Regions from separate parts of the Fulvivirga maritima genome, predicted to be linked through region 1. Evidence: riboswitches for the same ligand, from Rfam matches in the RefSeq annotation. Region 1 holds a riboswitch; the other holds the start of a gene.
What was found. Region 1 has a riboswitch for cobalamin ahead of metE (5-methyltetrahydropteroyltriglutamate--homocysteine S-methyltransferase). Riboswitches for the same ligand answer to the same signal wherever they lie in the genome.
Positions count from the first base shown of each region.

Region 2: linked by a shared signal. The riboswitch ahead of LVD15_RS21735 (bifunctional adenosylcobinamide kinase/adenosylcobinamide-phosphate guanylyltransferase) and the one ahead of metE (5-methyltetrahydropteroyltriglutamate--homocysteine S-methyltransferase) in region 1 are both predicted to bind cobalamin.

Region 1 covers NZ_CP089980.1:4,108,960-4,117,130, reverse strand. Annotated here, with positions in the region: gene LVD15_RS17475 (DUF4365 domain-containing protein) at 1-469, opposite strand, end outside; gene LVD15_RS17470 (cysteine-rich CWC family protein) at 604-846, opposite strand; gene metE (5-methyltetrahydropteroyltriglutamate--homocysteine S-methyltransferase) at 862-3,177, opposite strand; cobalamin riboswitch at 3,362-3,553, opposite strand; gene LVD15_RS17460 (mechanosensitive ion channel family protein) at 3,643-5,418, opposite strand; gene LVD15_RS17455 (LVIVD repeat-containing protein) at 5,561-6,868, shown strand; gene LVD15_RS17450 (hypothetical protein) at 6,868-7,608, shown strand; gene LVD15_RS17445 (AraC family transcriptional regulator) at 7,974-8,171, opposite strand, start outside.
Region 2 covers NZ_CP089980.1:5,158,327-5,166,497, reverse strand. Annotated here, with positions in the region: gene cobC (alpha-ribazole phosphatase) at 250-780, opposite strand; gene LVD15_RS21745 (adenosylcobinamide-GDP ribazoletransferase) at 762-1,550, opposite strand; gene cobT (nicotinate-nucleotide--dimethylbenzimidazole phosphoribosyltransferase) at 1,547-2,599, opposite strand; gene LVD15_RS21735 (bifunctional adenosylcobinamide kinase/adenosylcobinamide-phosphate guanylyltransferase) at 2,641-3,144, opposite strand; cobalamin riboswitch at 3,184-3,380, opposite strand; gene LVD15_RS26945 (5-methylcytosine restriction system specificity protein McrC) at 3,879-4,211, opposite strand; gene LVD15_RS26940 (McrC family protein) at 4,165-5,178, opposite strand; gene LVD15_RS21725 (McrB family protein) at 5,171-7,006, opposite strand; gene LVD15_RS21720 (GxxExxY protein) at 7,035-7,415, opposite strand; gene LVD15_RS21715 (GxxExxY protein) at 7,860-8,171, opposite strand, start outside.

The DNA of each region.
Region 1 (8,171 bases):
AATACATGTTATGATATTCCACCACTTTAAAAAAATCAAGCCATTTTTGCTTACTACTTAAATCAAGTAAATCCTTTGATAAATCAAACTCTATTTTCCTTTTATTGTCATTACCTGAACTAGTCAATTCTACACCATCCAATGATGATATTATTTTATGATAAATTTTATTATTTTCTAAATCAACCTTAAAATAAATTACGGGAACAGTAAGTTTACTCCAATAATCAATGTGGTCTTTTTCCACATATTCAGAGAAATTAGCGTTAATAGGGCTTTGAGTAGACTTTACTTGAGCTTTTATTATCAATCCGTTAGAATGTAAATCTTTATCAAGGATCTCAATTTCAGCATCAATACCAATGTCGGCAGACATTATTCTAAAAGGGAAATGAAAATTCTGATTAATCCAGTGACCTAAATAAAGAAGCCCAGAATCACCCGTTGAACTAGTAGTATAAAATTTCATCCTCAGTCTTCCTAATAATTTATAACCAAACTGATCTTAAAGCTTTCTTAAAATAAGACATTTCATACACTTATAGTAATAATTGATAAGAATATGTATGTACATCAATAGACCTGACCTTAACCTGAAAGTTCTCACTCCCCCCTATACCCGCCTATGATTTTATTGATAGAGGCTTCATGCTGTTTGATGTTAAATTCTGTTTTTAATTCGGCCATGCAGCTGGCGCAGAGGCAGTCGCTAAACTGTGAGGATAGGTAGTTTCTTTGCTCATGGGTTAGCTCCACTTTACTACACTGGCAAAGGGCAATATTGCCCACTTTACACTCAAAGAGGGTATTACAACGTGGGCAATATTTATCTTCATGCTTGGGCATAGATTACTTTAGTGATTACACTCCTGTTTCTACACTCTCACGCATGCTTTTGGCGGCACTCACCATTTCTATCAGTGCCTTTCTGGTTTCTTCCCAACCTCTGGTTTTTAAACCACAGTCAGGGTTTACCCATAGCTGATCTTCTGGCAGTACTGCTTTAGCTTTCTCCAGCAGCTCTTCCATTTCCAATCTGCTAGGCACACGTGGCGAATGGATGTCATAAACACCAGGACCAATATCATTTGGATAATTAAACTGAACGAAAGCGTCTAATAACTCCATTTGCGAACGAGAACATTCTATGGTAATCACATCAGCATCCATCGCTGCTATGTTTTCAATGATGTCATTAAACTCAGAATAACACATGTGAGTATGTATTTGCGTAGCATCACTCACTCCTGATGAAGCTATACGGAAGGCCCTCACGGCCCACTCCAGATAGGTTTGCCAGTCAGACTTCCTTAACGGCAACCCTTCTCTTATGGCTGGTTCATCAATTTGTATCACCTTAATGCCGGCTTCTTCAAGGTCTACCACCTCATCTCTTATGGCCAGAGCTATCTGGTTACAGGTGGCTGATCTTGGCTGGTCGTTTCTTACAAAACTCCATTGTAATATGGTTACTGGGCCGGTAAGCATTCCTTTGACCAACTTATCTGTAAGTCCTTGAGCGTAGGTGCTCCATTTCACCGTCATAGCTTCTGGTCGGGAAACATCACCATAGATAATAGGCGGCTTCACGCAGCGGCTACCATAACTTTGTACCCATCCGTTTTGAGTAAACACAAAGCCATTGAGCTTTTCTCCGAAATACTCTACCATGTCATTTCTTTCAAATTCACCATGCACGAGTACATCAAGCCCTATTTTTTCTTGCCACTCTATAGCCTTAGCGGTTTCTTCAGCCAGGAGATCATTATACTCTTTTTGGGAGAGCTCTCCTTTTTTGAATTTAGCCCTCCAGCTTCTCACTTCTTTAGTTTGAGGAAAAGAGCCAATGGTAGTGGTAGGATAAAGAGGTAAGTTGAGCACAGATTGCTGCGTAGCCTTCCGCGAGGCAAACTCATGATCTCTATGTGTATCAGATTCTTCAATACCATTTACACGTGATTTAACAGCCGTATTATGAATTAAAGCCGAAGTAATCCTGCTTTCCTGCGCCTGGGTGTTGGCCTGTAAGGCAGCTATTACATCAGCCTTATCTTCACCTGCCAGTTTGCTTAGGGTCACTACTTCTTCCACTTTTTGCTTAGCAAAAGCCAGCCAGCTCTTTATTATTGGCGTAAGCGTATCTTCTTTAGTCTCTAAAGACAAGTCACAAGGAGAATGAAGCAGAGAGCAACTCGTACCAATCATTATTCTCTCCTTTCCTAATGCTCCAATCGCCTTTTTAATTTGTTCTAGACTGGCAATAAAGTTATTCTTCCAAATATTTCTTCCATCTACCAAACCGAGAGATAGTGAAAGGTTATCCGGCGTTTTAGCCAGCACCTCAGAAAGCTGTTCCGGCGCTCTTACCAAGTCTACATGCAGGGCTGTAACGGGTAGTGACACCGCCAACTCTGTATTTCCTTTAAGGCCTTCAAAATAAGTAGCTAATAGTATTTTCAGGTGAGGAAATTTCTTATCGATCTCTGCATAAACTTTTTTATACACCTCCTGAGTAGGCGCGTCAATGTCCATAGCCAGGAAAGGCTCATCTATTTGTATCCACTGTACATCTCGCTCACTAAGCTGAGCAAAAAGCTCAAAATAAACTGGTAACAGGTTATCTATTAGCTCTAATCGGTTGAAGCCCTCTTCTTTTTCCTTACCCAAAAGCAAGAAAGAAACAGGTCCCAGGATCACCGGCTTGGAGGCAATACCAATACGCTTAGCTTCGTCAAATTCATCAATAATTTTAGTAGAAAAGAGTTTAAACTGCTGGTCTTTAGTAAACTCAGGCACTATGTAATGGTAGTTAGTATCAAACCACTTGGTCATTTCCATAGCGGTTATGTCCAAGCCATTTTGCTGATAACCACGAGCCATAGCAAAGTACAAGTCCAGCTCCGTTTTACCTTCTTTAAGAATTACATCATGGTACCTTTCGGGAATAGCATTAACGGTGAGCGCCATATCCAGCACCTGATCATAGTAAGAAAAGTCGTTAGAAGGAATAAGGTCTATTCCTGCTTCTTTCTGAAGATTCCAGTTATGCTCCCTGATTTCTTTAGCAGCCTGCACCAGCTCCTTCAGCGTAATTTTGTCGTTCCAGTAGCTTTCACAAGCCCTTTTTAGTTCACGTCGGCTACCTATGCGCGGATAGCCCAGAATGTGTGTTTGCATTTTTTTAACTTTTAGTGTTTAAATAGTATTCTAAAAGTCCATTGCAAAATTTCGGCTTTGCCCGACGATAATAAGAAGAAAAATAAGGTGAAGATGCACCACTCCCAATACCAACAGCATACACCTATCCTGTGATTTTACAAGCAAGCATCAGACCTGACAATGAGCTTCATATCGCGAAAGCAAAGTCATAGCGGAAAAGGCAGGTCTCCTGACTTTTAACAGCTTTTGCCGTCCTTCCCATTCTGATCAGGCAGAACAGTGGACCACAAGGGCAAAAGCCTTTAGTGTTAATTACAGTTGCGCGACAGCTCTGGATTTGCACCAGATTCCCTATTAATGCACGTTAAGTGTAACCTACTCCGTTTGATGAAATTAAGTAAAGAACTTTACTGATCGTAAAAGTAAGTATTTCTTTTTTGAAAAGGTTCAGTTAGGAGTAGAATAAAGTACTACTCCTTTCATTTACCCTTTATTATTCTGGCTAGATCCTTCTGGTGGATACGGTATGGTATTTTTAAGGGCTTCTATAGCTTCTGGGGTAAAATTGGGTATTTCCATCTGCTCTTTCTCTCTCCATTCCTTTACCTTAGCGTGAATGGCTTCTGCTTTTTCAGTAGAAACGCCTTCATCTTTAGCCATATAAATAGTTTGTGATGGGAAGGCGAAACCTGTACCACTCTCTTCAACTATATCCATAATACGGAGCAGCAAGTCTTCTTTCACCTCTAAAAACCCATTATAATCTATGGCTCTCACATAAGCGAATATCTCCAGCGGCAGGTAATCAGGACCAAAACCTGTAAAACGTATTCTGGCAGGATCTGGATCTACCTTAGGGTGAGCATATAAGAGCTTCCTTATTTCTACCAGCAGATAGCGCATCTGGTCAGGGGTGGTTTCATAGCGCATAGAGAGCACCGGGTGAAACCAAAACATATCTCTTTGAGTATAATTTTCAATTTTTAAAGAAGAAAACTCACCATTAGGTATGGTTACTATGGTTCTGTCTAATGTTCTTATTTTGGTAGAACGCATGCCTATCTGCTCTACGGTGCCGGTGGTATCCGCTACTTTACAGAAGTCTCCTACTCTAATAGGTCTGTCTAGTACCAGCGTAACACTACCCACAAAATTTTCCACCGTTTTCTGCGCACCCAAGGCAATAGCAATACCACCAATACCCAGGGCTGCTATCCAGTTAGTAATATCAAAGCCCAGGGCCCCGATAGCCATAATAACGCCTATGATAATAATAGAAACGTAAAATGCTCTTCTAAAAAATATGATAGCACTAACGGCGGCCAAATTGCCTTTAAGGCTCATTTTACGCTCCATAAAGCCAGCTACGAAATCAGCGATTCTCCATAAAAGCAATAGCAGCGCGGCCCAAAACACTATTACCGTAACAAAACTGAATTGCTGCCTTACCACCACTGATATACCCAGATATTGAGACACTTTAAGATATAAGACTATGGCAAGATATAATCTCAATGGAAAACTAAAAGCATCAATAATCCCTTCAACAGACTCCTCTCTAGCCTTTTTCCATACTTTTTTAACAAAAAACACCAAGCCTTTTGAAAGGTATACGGCACAGAAATACACTAAAACCACTATGCCCAGAATAGCTATCCACTGACCAAGTGAGAAGCCGAACCTTCTATTTTTTAACAGAAAATTAGGTAATAATTTATTTATAATTGGCTCCTTAAAATTCTCCTTTTCTGAAGCTATATTGAGCAACGTTTCTGAGCTAAAAAGCCAGATATAATTTCCTTCAGTATCTTTTTTCTTCTGAAGCAAAAGGTCGATGTTCTTATTATTAACAGAAACAAACCCTACCCTATCAACATCCTTTTTAAAGCCATCTTCCAGGTTTCCTTCCTCCTTATCACTAATCCAGGCATTAGGGAATATGGTGCCTCCCTGATCCAGCATAAACACCAGGCTTTTCACCAACTCAGCAGCCTCTTCATTACTGGCATCATAAGCTCCATTTAAATCAAAATAACCAATGGCTCTTTTATACCTGCTGGCAGATATAGCATCCATAAAACCATTAACGGTTCCTTGCGGCGACCTTCTGCCTAGTGAGTCAGTAGGAACCTCCTCTTCTTCAGCGGGCTCTTCAACTTGTGTTTGCCCCAGAATTTGAGCCGAAGCGCTAATTGATACAAATACCAAAAGCACCACTACGAACTGTATTTTAAAGAAAGAAGCCTTTATCAGCGACATTTTATAATTCAATTTTTTTAATTATAGAGGCACAAAACTAACTATTAAAACGCTATTCAAAATAGATTTTTTGAAAGAAGTATACTCAACCCTCCAACCTTATAAAAAGATTCGGTGTCTATAAAATAAAACCAATCACACCATGAAAAAGTCCTCTACTACCTCCTCAAAACTGAACATCGGTCTGATCCTACTTGTTTTCATATCCTTCGTTTCATGTGAAGATAAATGTGAAAATGAACAAACTTTATACAACTACCGCCCTGTGTATACCAGCCTGACAGAACTTAGGTCTCAAGTAGCATATTCGGAGCCTCAAGAAATAGAAATTACAGGAAAAATATTCTTCAAAGACTCTTATTTATTCATTAATGAGCCTAATAAAGGTATTCATATTATAGATAATCATGACCCTGCTAACCCGGTAAACAAAGGTTTTATAACTGTACCCGGCTCTTATGACCTGGCAGTAAAAGGCAATATGCTATATACTGATAGTTATATAGATCTTGTAATTATTGACATCAGTGACATTAATAATATTCATGAGGCGGGAAGAAAAGAAAATGTATTTAACACCTATAATACGTATGGCTACTACGCCACCGATGACGCATTGGTCACTAGCTGGGAAATCAGCGAAGAAAGAACTGTAGTTACCCATGACTGCAATGGATCGGACTCAGACCCTGTTTTGTATGATTGGGGCTATACCTTGTCTGATGGCATTGGCACCTTTGAATCTATAGACAATAGAAATTCAGTATCTCCTACTAACCCTGGCATGGGCGGATCTATGGCTCGCTTTGCCTTGGCAGGAAATTACCTATACACTTTAAACAGTAGCGAGCTGATAACCTTTAACCTGGCCTCTCCAGAAAGCCCCTCTGATGACAATCATACTCAGCTCAGCTGGGATATAGAAACCATATTCCCCAAAAACGGCCATTTATTTATAGGAACCCGCAGTGGCATGCATATTATGGATCTGACTACAGATCCGCTGTCTCCTACGCTGTTATCTACATATGCCCATGTAACCAGCTGCGATCCCGTAATAGTAGATGATAATTATGCCTATGTAACCCTTAGATCAGGTACAGAGTGCGAGGGTTTTACTAACCAACTAGAGGTGATTGATATTAGCGACCTTACTAACCCTAAGCTGCTGCATACTTACGAAATGACTAACCCTCATGGCTTAGGTAAAGACGGCAACCTCCTCTTTATATGCGATGGTAGCGATGGCCTCAAAGTCTTTAATGCCGAAGACATTTCTGACATTAATAATAACATGCTGGAGCATTACAAAGATATACAAGCCTATGACATTATTCCCTTCCAAAATATAGCCATGATGATAGGTGAAGACGGACTCTTCCAATATGATTATTCTGACATGGATAACATCACCCTTCTCAGCCATATTCAAATAAAATCGTCTCATTAATGAAGAAACTCACTTTACTTTCTCTTTCTCTGCTACTTTGCTTACAACTGTACGCACAGAAAGACAAGATATTTCTAAAAAACAATGGGGTAGTGAAAGGCAGAATCACCTCCATTGATGACAATATTTATTTGGATATTGAAAACAGCAAACTTGTAATACCTAAGAGTGCCATAGAGCATGTTAACATGAGTGTGGCTACTAAGCGAGCTTTTCATGAGTATAAGGATTCTTTAAAATTTTATCAGCAGAAGCCCGGGTTTCTACCTCAATTGCAAGTCTCAGGCATAGTAGACACAGGAGAAGATAATCACAGCTCAGCTTTTGCAGTAAATGCCATCGGTCTATATGCCTTTAGGCCTTATGTACAGTTAGGACTCAGCGCCGGTTATGAATCTTATGATGATTTTGAAGCCGCAACATTGAGTCTTTATTATAAAGCTGCGGTAAGAAACTATATTAACAGTCCATTTATTTATGCCTCTTTAGGAGAAAGTAAAGCCTGGAAAAAACCTGGAAATACGTCTGATGAGATAGAGGGTAAAACGACAATAAGCGCTGGCTTCGGGCTGCAGTGGAGAGTAGAGTCCTTTTTGCTTATGGCTTCTGTGGGCTGGAAACAATTTGCAATTGAGCAGACTAACAAATATTACTATAACGATGTCAGGTTTGCCAACTCTAATACAACAAACAAAAAGATAAATATGATCTCATTTAATTTCGGAATAGGTCTGAATTAAAGGTCATGCCCTGGACATTAGATTTATTCTAATGTCCTTTGGGTGTGGCTAAAGAGTAATTTTCGCCCACACCATAATACTAGCTTTTACTATCTGCCATTTTAAAAAGTAACAGAAAAAGGTTGGTGAAAACAGCCATCAAAAAGGCATACCATAAAAGTAAGGTGAGTATCATTTCTCTCTTACCTTCATAAAACCCGGTATAGAAAAACGGCCAATGTAAAAAAACACAGTAATAGTGGACGGTTTCCCATCCTACACTGCTTAAAGCCCAATAATAGGTAGACACTAAGATTATTAAGGTAATACCTATTGAAGAAAATATTTTGCTCCGGGCTGAAAATTGGGCCATATAACCATTGAGTTTATCTCAAATTATTCTTTTTAATGAACTTATACAAGTGGCTTTCATCTACAAATCCAAACTCAGCGGCGATCTGCTTCATACCAACCGTTCCATGCTCCAGCCTTTGACTAATGAGTTGCAACCTAAAGTTATTAACATAATCTCTCAGGCTGCTACCCACCTTTTCTTTAAAGAGCATACCGATATAATTGGTTGA
Region 2 (8,171 bases), 1.0 Mb from region 1:
TCTAATAACCATGGAGTTCAATGAAAGGAAATGTAATAATACATTCCCAAAGTCATCCTGAGGCACTCGAAGGAGACTTTCTACTGGATTAGGAGTAAATGGTTTGTCGCTTAATGCACTTGTATCAGTACTTCACCGTCTACTTTTCGAGAACCTCAGAGTGACTCGGGCTGCATCGACTCTGCCAGGCATCAGAGTGACTCGGGAAGCATCAACTCTTCCAAGTCAGGCAGCATGACTCGACCGCAATTATACGGCATCATATTTCCAAACCTCCCCATACCCTATATTGAAATTTTCAAAGGCTTTGTTTAAAGGAATGTTGTTAAGGTGCGCATGCATGATTCTTATTACTCCGGCATGAGTCACTACCGCAATCTTTTGCTTTGAATCATTTACTTGAATAGACTGCCACCATTCTTTTACGCGGGCATGAAGGCCTTCCATTGATTCACCATTGGGGGTTTTGGCTGTCACAAAGTGCTCCATCCAATAGTCTAATGGTTCATTAGGAATTTCATCCCACTTTTTCATTTCCCAATCACCAAAATTCATTTCTTTGAGCCGGTCATCGGTTATGACCTGGCTGGTCAGTTGCTGCGCTAAAATAGTACAGCGTTTGAGAGGGCTGCTATACACCGTATCGAACTTCTCGGGTAACTGTGGCTTGAGCTGTCGGCATTCAGCTTCAAATGAGTCAGTAATGTCAAGGTCACTCTGGCCATAGCAGATGCCTTTAGCCACCTGCGGCGTGGTATGTCTTATAAAGTAAACTTCCATATCAGTATTAAAAATAGATAAAAAGCCACTTCTGTTACTTGTTGCGTTGCCCCCAAGCAGTCGCCGGTATAGCCTCCTATCCATTTGGTGAAGTACCTGGCCAACCACATCTTCACAACATATAAAATCGGAATGAGGGCCAACACAAAAGCATTATGGGAAAGCAAACACAAGGCTATCAAAGGAATAACTCCTAAAAATGCAGCTATTATCAGGTTAGCTCTATGCGCTTGCTGAGCCACAGGCTTGGCCTTGCTGTCGTCTGTATCTCTTACATAAGCATGGGTAAATATGAAGGTCGCGGCCATAAAACGACTCAGGGCATGGGCACTGACCATAATCATCAGTATAATCCACAAATCGGTCAAATTGCTTATTTCCACTAACAGACTAGTCTTTAGCAACAGGATGAGAATCATGCCAATGACGCCATAAGCTCCCATTCGGCTATCTTTCATAATAACCAGAATCTTTTCTTTAGTCCAGCCACCACCAAAGCCATCACATACATCAGCAAAACCGTCTTCATGAAAGGCTCCGGTAGTCAGCACCGAAGCGATAATGCTTAGCACAATACCCACCGCAGGATTCACGGCCCACGCTCCTATTAAAAAAGCTACTGCAGCAATGCCACCAACTATCCAACCGATCAAAGGAAAGTAACGAATGGATTTGTTAATATATTCCGGGCTATGATCTACCGATTTAGGGCATGGGATGCGCGTATAAAACATCAAAGCCGTAAAAAATACTCTGATTTGTTCTTTCATATCGTGGATTGCTGGCTTACTCCTGCCCCTTCAAAGCTGGCCATTTCATTCAGAAAAGTACAAGCCGACTGCACAATAGGATAAGCCACCGCACAGCCTGTCCCCTCGCCTAGTCGCATGCCTAGCTTAAGCAATGGTTTGGCGTTAAAAGTCTTTAGCATCATCTGATGGCCATGTTCTTCAGATTGGTGAGTAAATACACAATAACCTAAAATGGCCTTTTCTATCATTTGGGCCACCAGCAAAGCAGCAGTACAAATAAAGCCGTCTACCAGTATAATCATGCCTAATTCAGCCGCTTTGAGCATTCCACCACATATCTGAGCTATTTCAAACCCACCCAAACTAGCGAGTACAGCTATGGGATCATTCTTATCCAGATCTTGGTGCTTTTCCAATACTTGTTGCAATGTTTTTATCTTCCCTGCTAGTTGCTCCTGATTAGCCCCTGTGCCTTTACCCACGCAGGCTGCTACAGGCTTATCACAAATAACACTCATTAATAGCGATGCCGATGATGTGTTACCTATCCCCATTTCTCCAAAACCAATAACGTTGCTGCCATTATTAAAAATGCCTTGAACTACCTCAGCCCCTTTGGCTATAGCTTGCTCACATTGGGCAATAGTCATGGCGGGACCTTCCAGATAATTGGCCGTTCCATAAGCTATTTTAGCATCTATAATGCTATCAAAAGGGCCGAAATCATAGTTTACACCGGCATCAATGATCTTTATATCAATGTTATTTTGCTTGGATAGCACATTGATAGCCGCACCACCGTTTACAAAATTCATCACCATTTGGTAGGTCACCTCTTGCGGGTAGGGATTAACCAAACCTGTTTTAGCAATACCATGATCACCGGCAAATACGGCAATAGTGGGTGCATTTAACGATGGCGTTAGCGTTTGCTGAATACGCGCAATGGTAAAAGCGGTGTCTTCTAAAAGCCCCAGTGCACCAATGGGCTTAGTCTTAAGGTCTATTTTACTGCGAATAGCATCATCCAGATGATCAGCAACAGGTTGGATAGTAAAGTGAAGCATGATTGAGTTTTAGAAATAATAATAATCAGGTATGTAGTAAGTCATTTTAATGTTAAAGGAAGGCCAGAAACCATAAAAAAGGCCTTATCAGATTGGCTGGCTATGAATTCATTCATCCATCCTTGCAGTTCTGTGAATTTACGGCCCACTTCAGTCTGTGCGTGTATGCCCATCCCAATTTCATTAGAGATAATGATGAGGGTTCCCTCCTGCTGAAAGAGCGCTGAGAGCTCTGCTTTACCCTTTTCAAGGCATTCATCTACATTGTTCTTGGTATCAACATACCAGTTGGTGAGCCAAAGTGTAATACAGTCCAGCACCACTACCTTGCCAGAGACATCCAGTTTACTGAGGTGCTTTTCTTCCTCTATGGTAGTCCAGCGGTCATCTCTATCGGCGACATGGCGCGCTACTCTTTTCTTAAAATCACCGTCCCACTGGCGGGCAGTGGCCAGATATATGGGGTTATCCGATAAGCTCAGCGCCAGTTTTTGCGCATAGCCACTCTTTCCGGATCTTTCCCCTCCTGAAATGTAATAGATCATGGTTTATCAGCTTATTCCTGACTCTTCCTCCGAAAGCCGTTAAAATATAAGCCACTGGCAGGTCTTCTGGCTCGCTTCCAATGTTTTTGGCCTTCCCATTCTACAGAATAGTGGCAAGAGGTAAAACAACTTTCAGAAACTTACAGCTACGGGGATAGCTCCGGACTTTCACCGAATTCCCATTTTAATTCATTGCAGCCTGAGAGGAGAATGAAACCAATAGCGAGTCAAAGCTATGGATTATGATCTAATATTGTCTTTAAAAAAATTAATTAATTCTTCTATTGTCTTAGTTATGATTTTCAGGATTTAAGGATGTCAGGATTTGAATTATACTTCAGATTAGATACCTTCTTAAATGGTATGCTTTTGCCTCCGAAGTTGTCTAAACCTTGATTTTTCATGATTTACCTGATTGCATGATTTTTTTATTATTGTGTACCCGTTTAAATTGAAGGGATTTTGAACCGGAGTTGTCTTAATAGTGATTTTCAGGATTTAAGGATGTCAGGATTTGAGTTGTACTTCGGAGTAAATATCTTCTTAAATTGTAAGCTTTGCTTCAGAAGTTGTCTAAACCTTGATTTCGCGTGATTTACCTGATTACATGATTTTCTTGTTATTGTGTACCCGTTTAAAATGAAGGGATTTTGAACCGGAGTAGATCAATATACCAATTTCCTGTCAATTGCTCTGGGAAATATTAGAGCATTTGAAAGTAAAGGAAGAGACATCTAACTTTTACGCGATGACTTTTCAGCAGAATCCAGTTGGATGGCTTTAAGAATAGCTTCACCTATTTCTCGATTCAAAACTTTTTTATTCTCTTGTACTATAATCAAATCCGCAAACATCAATCCACAGGAAAGATCGCTAAGTTTGTCTTTACTGATATTTTGAAAATCACCATCCTCTTTTCTCACAGCGTCTTTCACTTGATCTGGATAAAGCAAATAACCTTCATTTGATTCAAAGTAATGGAGGTAAGCATATACCTGACGAAGATCTTCCAAAGAAACTTTAGACTGAAACTTCCACTTGGTATCGATCACTACTTTTTTTATCATCTGAGAGTTCGATGACTAAATCAGGTTTAAGAGGTCGAGAATAGCCATTATTTGGCTTCCAAAAGGCCTTAGATGGCTGAGCCAACACCTTCACCCCTTTGCCAGATGCAGCCCTCACCAAACTCCAATAAATAAAGCTTTCCCAAAGTTTGTTCATGTCAAACATGATAGCTAGAATGTCATTGGGGCCGCCTTTGATATCCGGGTGATAATTGAGAAGAATGATTCTGGCCAGCTCAATGGCTCCTTTGTAGCTTTCAGTTTTTCGCTCATAGGCGAGTGTCCGAAAGAGCTTTTCATTGATCACTCTACTCTTAGATTCCGGAAAAAATAGTAATAAAGCTTCCGCATTTCTTCTCACAGCATCCGAACCAACCTTAGCCACGCACTCCAGACCAGCTCTAAGAATGAAATTGAAGACATTGTCCTGATCATAAACCGTATGCGCCACATAAAAGCGTTCGGCATGCACCGCATTTTTCGTGATCTGCTGATGCACCAATAGTTTACCCTTCAAGGCAGACTGATTACTGGTATTCGTTCGATATTTCTTGATCAATCCTTGATGGATAAGTCGTTCCGCTTCTGATAAGAACAACTGAAAATAAGTTTCCAGTACACTATGCTGACGTATTAGAATATTCGCTTGCGTAGTAGTCTTCGCTTCTACTTGCAGACTTATGAGCAGCATATCTAATAACACTTGTTGCCACTCGGATTTGTTTAGCTGATGTTTGTCTGTCTTAGGCAGCACCTCAATGGTGAGGTCGCCTACTTTGATTACTCCAACATGTTCATTGAAGCGAACCTTATTGAAAAAGACCTGAAAGAATCCGGTTTGATTGGCTTGCTCGTACCTAGCCAGAGCATCCAGATGCTTCTTTTTGAATTGAAGGCCTTGCACCTCTTGACCTAAGGTAAGCCAGCTCCACTCATAAACTAATATTTTATCTGCTTGCCTAGTCACCAATGATCGTTTTCACCTTTTCTAATATATTGTCAGAAGTTAGGTCTGTTAATTTATATCGGATGGTTGGTAAATAGTCATCCTGATCATAAACCGCCATTTTGGGAGCATTTTCCACCTTCTCAACAAACTCTTCTCCCAAAATCAACCTGATCTTTCCATAATCATTGTAGAAATACTCTTTCAGAAGTGGGATAATGTTCTTATTAAAAGTCTCAGCCAGCTCTTCCTTACTCAATACGTTTATGAAGTAGCTATGACCTATCTGGTGGTCTTCATCCTTTAAGTATGTAATTCGTTCATTGATTGTTTCGAGGAGCCTGGAAACAGAAACACCAAGAGCCTCAGATGATTCCATGAGTGATGGCAAACTATACTGTGGTACGATATGCTCAAAACTAAATCTACGTCTCAATGCCACATCCAATGCTTCGACACTGCGATCTGCAGTATTCATTGTGCCAATGATGTGAAGGTTTGACGGCACAGAAAACTCCTCTCTTGAATACGGCAGTATTACCGAAAGGTGATTTGGTTGACCTATACGTTTATCTGACTCTATCAAAGTAATTAACTCACCAAAAATGGATGACACGTTGCCTCTATTAATTTCATCAATAAACAGGGCATAATCATGGTTTGGATCTTTGATTGCTTTAGCCACTATTTCCTTGAAAATGCCATCTTTTATCTCATAGCCAATCTCTCCGCTTTCATCTAGTTTAGGCTTTATACCTTCTACAAAATCTTCATAGGCCATTGATTGATGAAACGTACAAAAAGAATACCTCTTAATTTCCAGAGATTCTTGAGTTCCTTGATTCACTTCTTTAAGAATATCCAAAATTTCAGGAGAGTCACTTTCAACTACAGCTTGATCAATTGACCACATTCCCTTATCATTCTTCCAAAAAAACAAAGGTTCTGCTCGCTTTGAGTATTTTACGTGCTTACAATCGGCTTTAGTATGGGTCTGTAGCATTGCCCAAATCATAGCTCTTGGATTCTTTTGGTTGCTTATTTCATCCTTGGCTCTAAGTAAAGGTGCATTTAAAATATCAGTAACTCTTCCAGAACCTAATTGCACCACTACAGCTGCCACAATTTGCCACCATGAATATCTAGCGGCAATTTTTTGCAGTTTTTCCACCTCCGTCTCTACAGGTTTAGATTCTGTGAACTTTGGAAAAAATTGTGAACTTAACTTGTACGTTTTTCCTGTTCCGGGAGGGCCATAGAGGATTTGGTTTAAAGAATGAGAATTTTCAATATTAATCATAGAACGAACCATATTTCCATTCACATCAGAATCCCCTTGTTGAAATTCGATTTTAACTTGTCTCCTGATGGTCGCCCATTTCAATATATCAGAAAGAACAAGATCTAAATCTAAGTTTTCATCGAATTGAGTAATAATACCTTCAGAGTTAAATCCATGCTTAATAAAAAGTTCTTTTACTTTCGCTTTTGGTTTTGCTCCAAGCCCAACAGTCATCGAATAGTTCTCAATTAAACTATTTTTTCCATTTTTAGACTTAAGCTTTTTATTCAAATGAAAATTGGCCAGCTGAGCGCCCATATCAATCGACTCAACTACCATATAACAACTACCATTTCCGGTATCTGGAATAGCTCGTAATATAAACTCAATGCTCAACTCACTTTTTCTAAATTGGAATCCAGGAAATTTACTTTTATCCCAAGCCCCATTCGGTGTTCCAAAAGCTACATTAGCAATGCCAACATACTCCCAGGAATCGATTTTTTTACCATGAATTAAGTTCCCTAGGAATGTATAGAGTTTTTCCGCAAAATCTTTTGGTGTCATATTCTATTGTGATCTATCAATACTTTTTCTACAAAATTCCCTTCTTAACATTCTCACCAATCATACTGGAGAAAGGTGATTTCGGATCCATAGATGGTCTTTCATCTCCTATACTATCAAGATGATTTATAGCTCGGGGAGATCCCGCTGCCAAAGAAAACAATTCTAGCTTTTCTCTTTCGTTACACCGTTGACAAGCAAGAAATAAATTATCCCAATTATATGACTCACAGTAATTGATGTCTTGTGCCTTATGGAGTCCTTCTAGGTGTTCAATGTCTTTGATTTCCAAAATTAAAACCTCTTTGATAAAGGAATCTACCCGACGGCCCCCAACATCATGCCCTTTGAATTCTAGTGGCATTTCCAATTCTCGTTCTTGTAAAATATTGTTCAAGTTCAATTCAATACTGAATGTTCGTTCTTATACTACCTATTGAAATCCATTACCTAATACTTTATGAATCTCCATACAGGCGCCAATTATTTAATGAGTTAATTCCTGATGTTCCATGCTGCAAATACCTAATCAAGTAATCCTTTAATCCTTTCAATCATGGTTAAGACTTACTTGCTCAGCCATTTAAAATCCGTTTGCATAATTTAATTATTTCTATTGTCTAAACCTTGATTTCTTATAATTTACCTGATTACTTGATTTTTTTTTATTGTGTACCCGTTTTAATTGAAGGGATTTTGAGCCGAAGTTGTCTGAATAATGATTTTCAGGATTTAAGGATGTCAGGATTTGAGTTGTACTTCGGGTTAAATACCTTCTCGAATTGTAAGCCTCCTTCATTGTCAGAATCACTGATTCTCACGGATTTACAGATTACACGGATTAAGGAGTGTTTCATGAAACAAGGCGTTTAAAGGTTAAACTCTTACTACCAAAGTTGATCAGCAGGCCTACCTCAAGTTTGTAAGCTTTGAGATAATTCAAGGCTTGGGCCAGGTGTACGTCTTGGAGCTCTATAATAGCTTTGAGCTCTACCAAAACTTTTCCTTCTACCACAAAGTCTGCTCTTCTCGTACCAACAGGATCAGGCAGGTCCTTATAAAATATGTCTTGTTCGATCTCACGTTCAAATTCAAGCTTACGCTGAGTCATTTCCCATGCCAAGGCACGTTGGTAAATCACTTCCTGAAATCCATTACCCAAGAA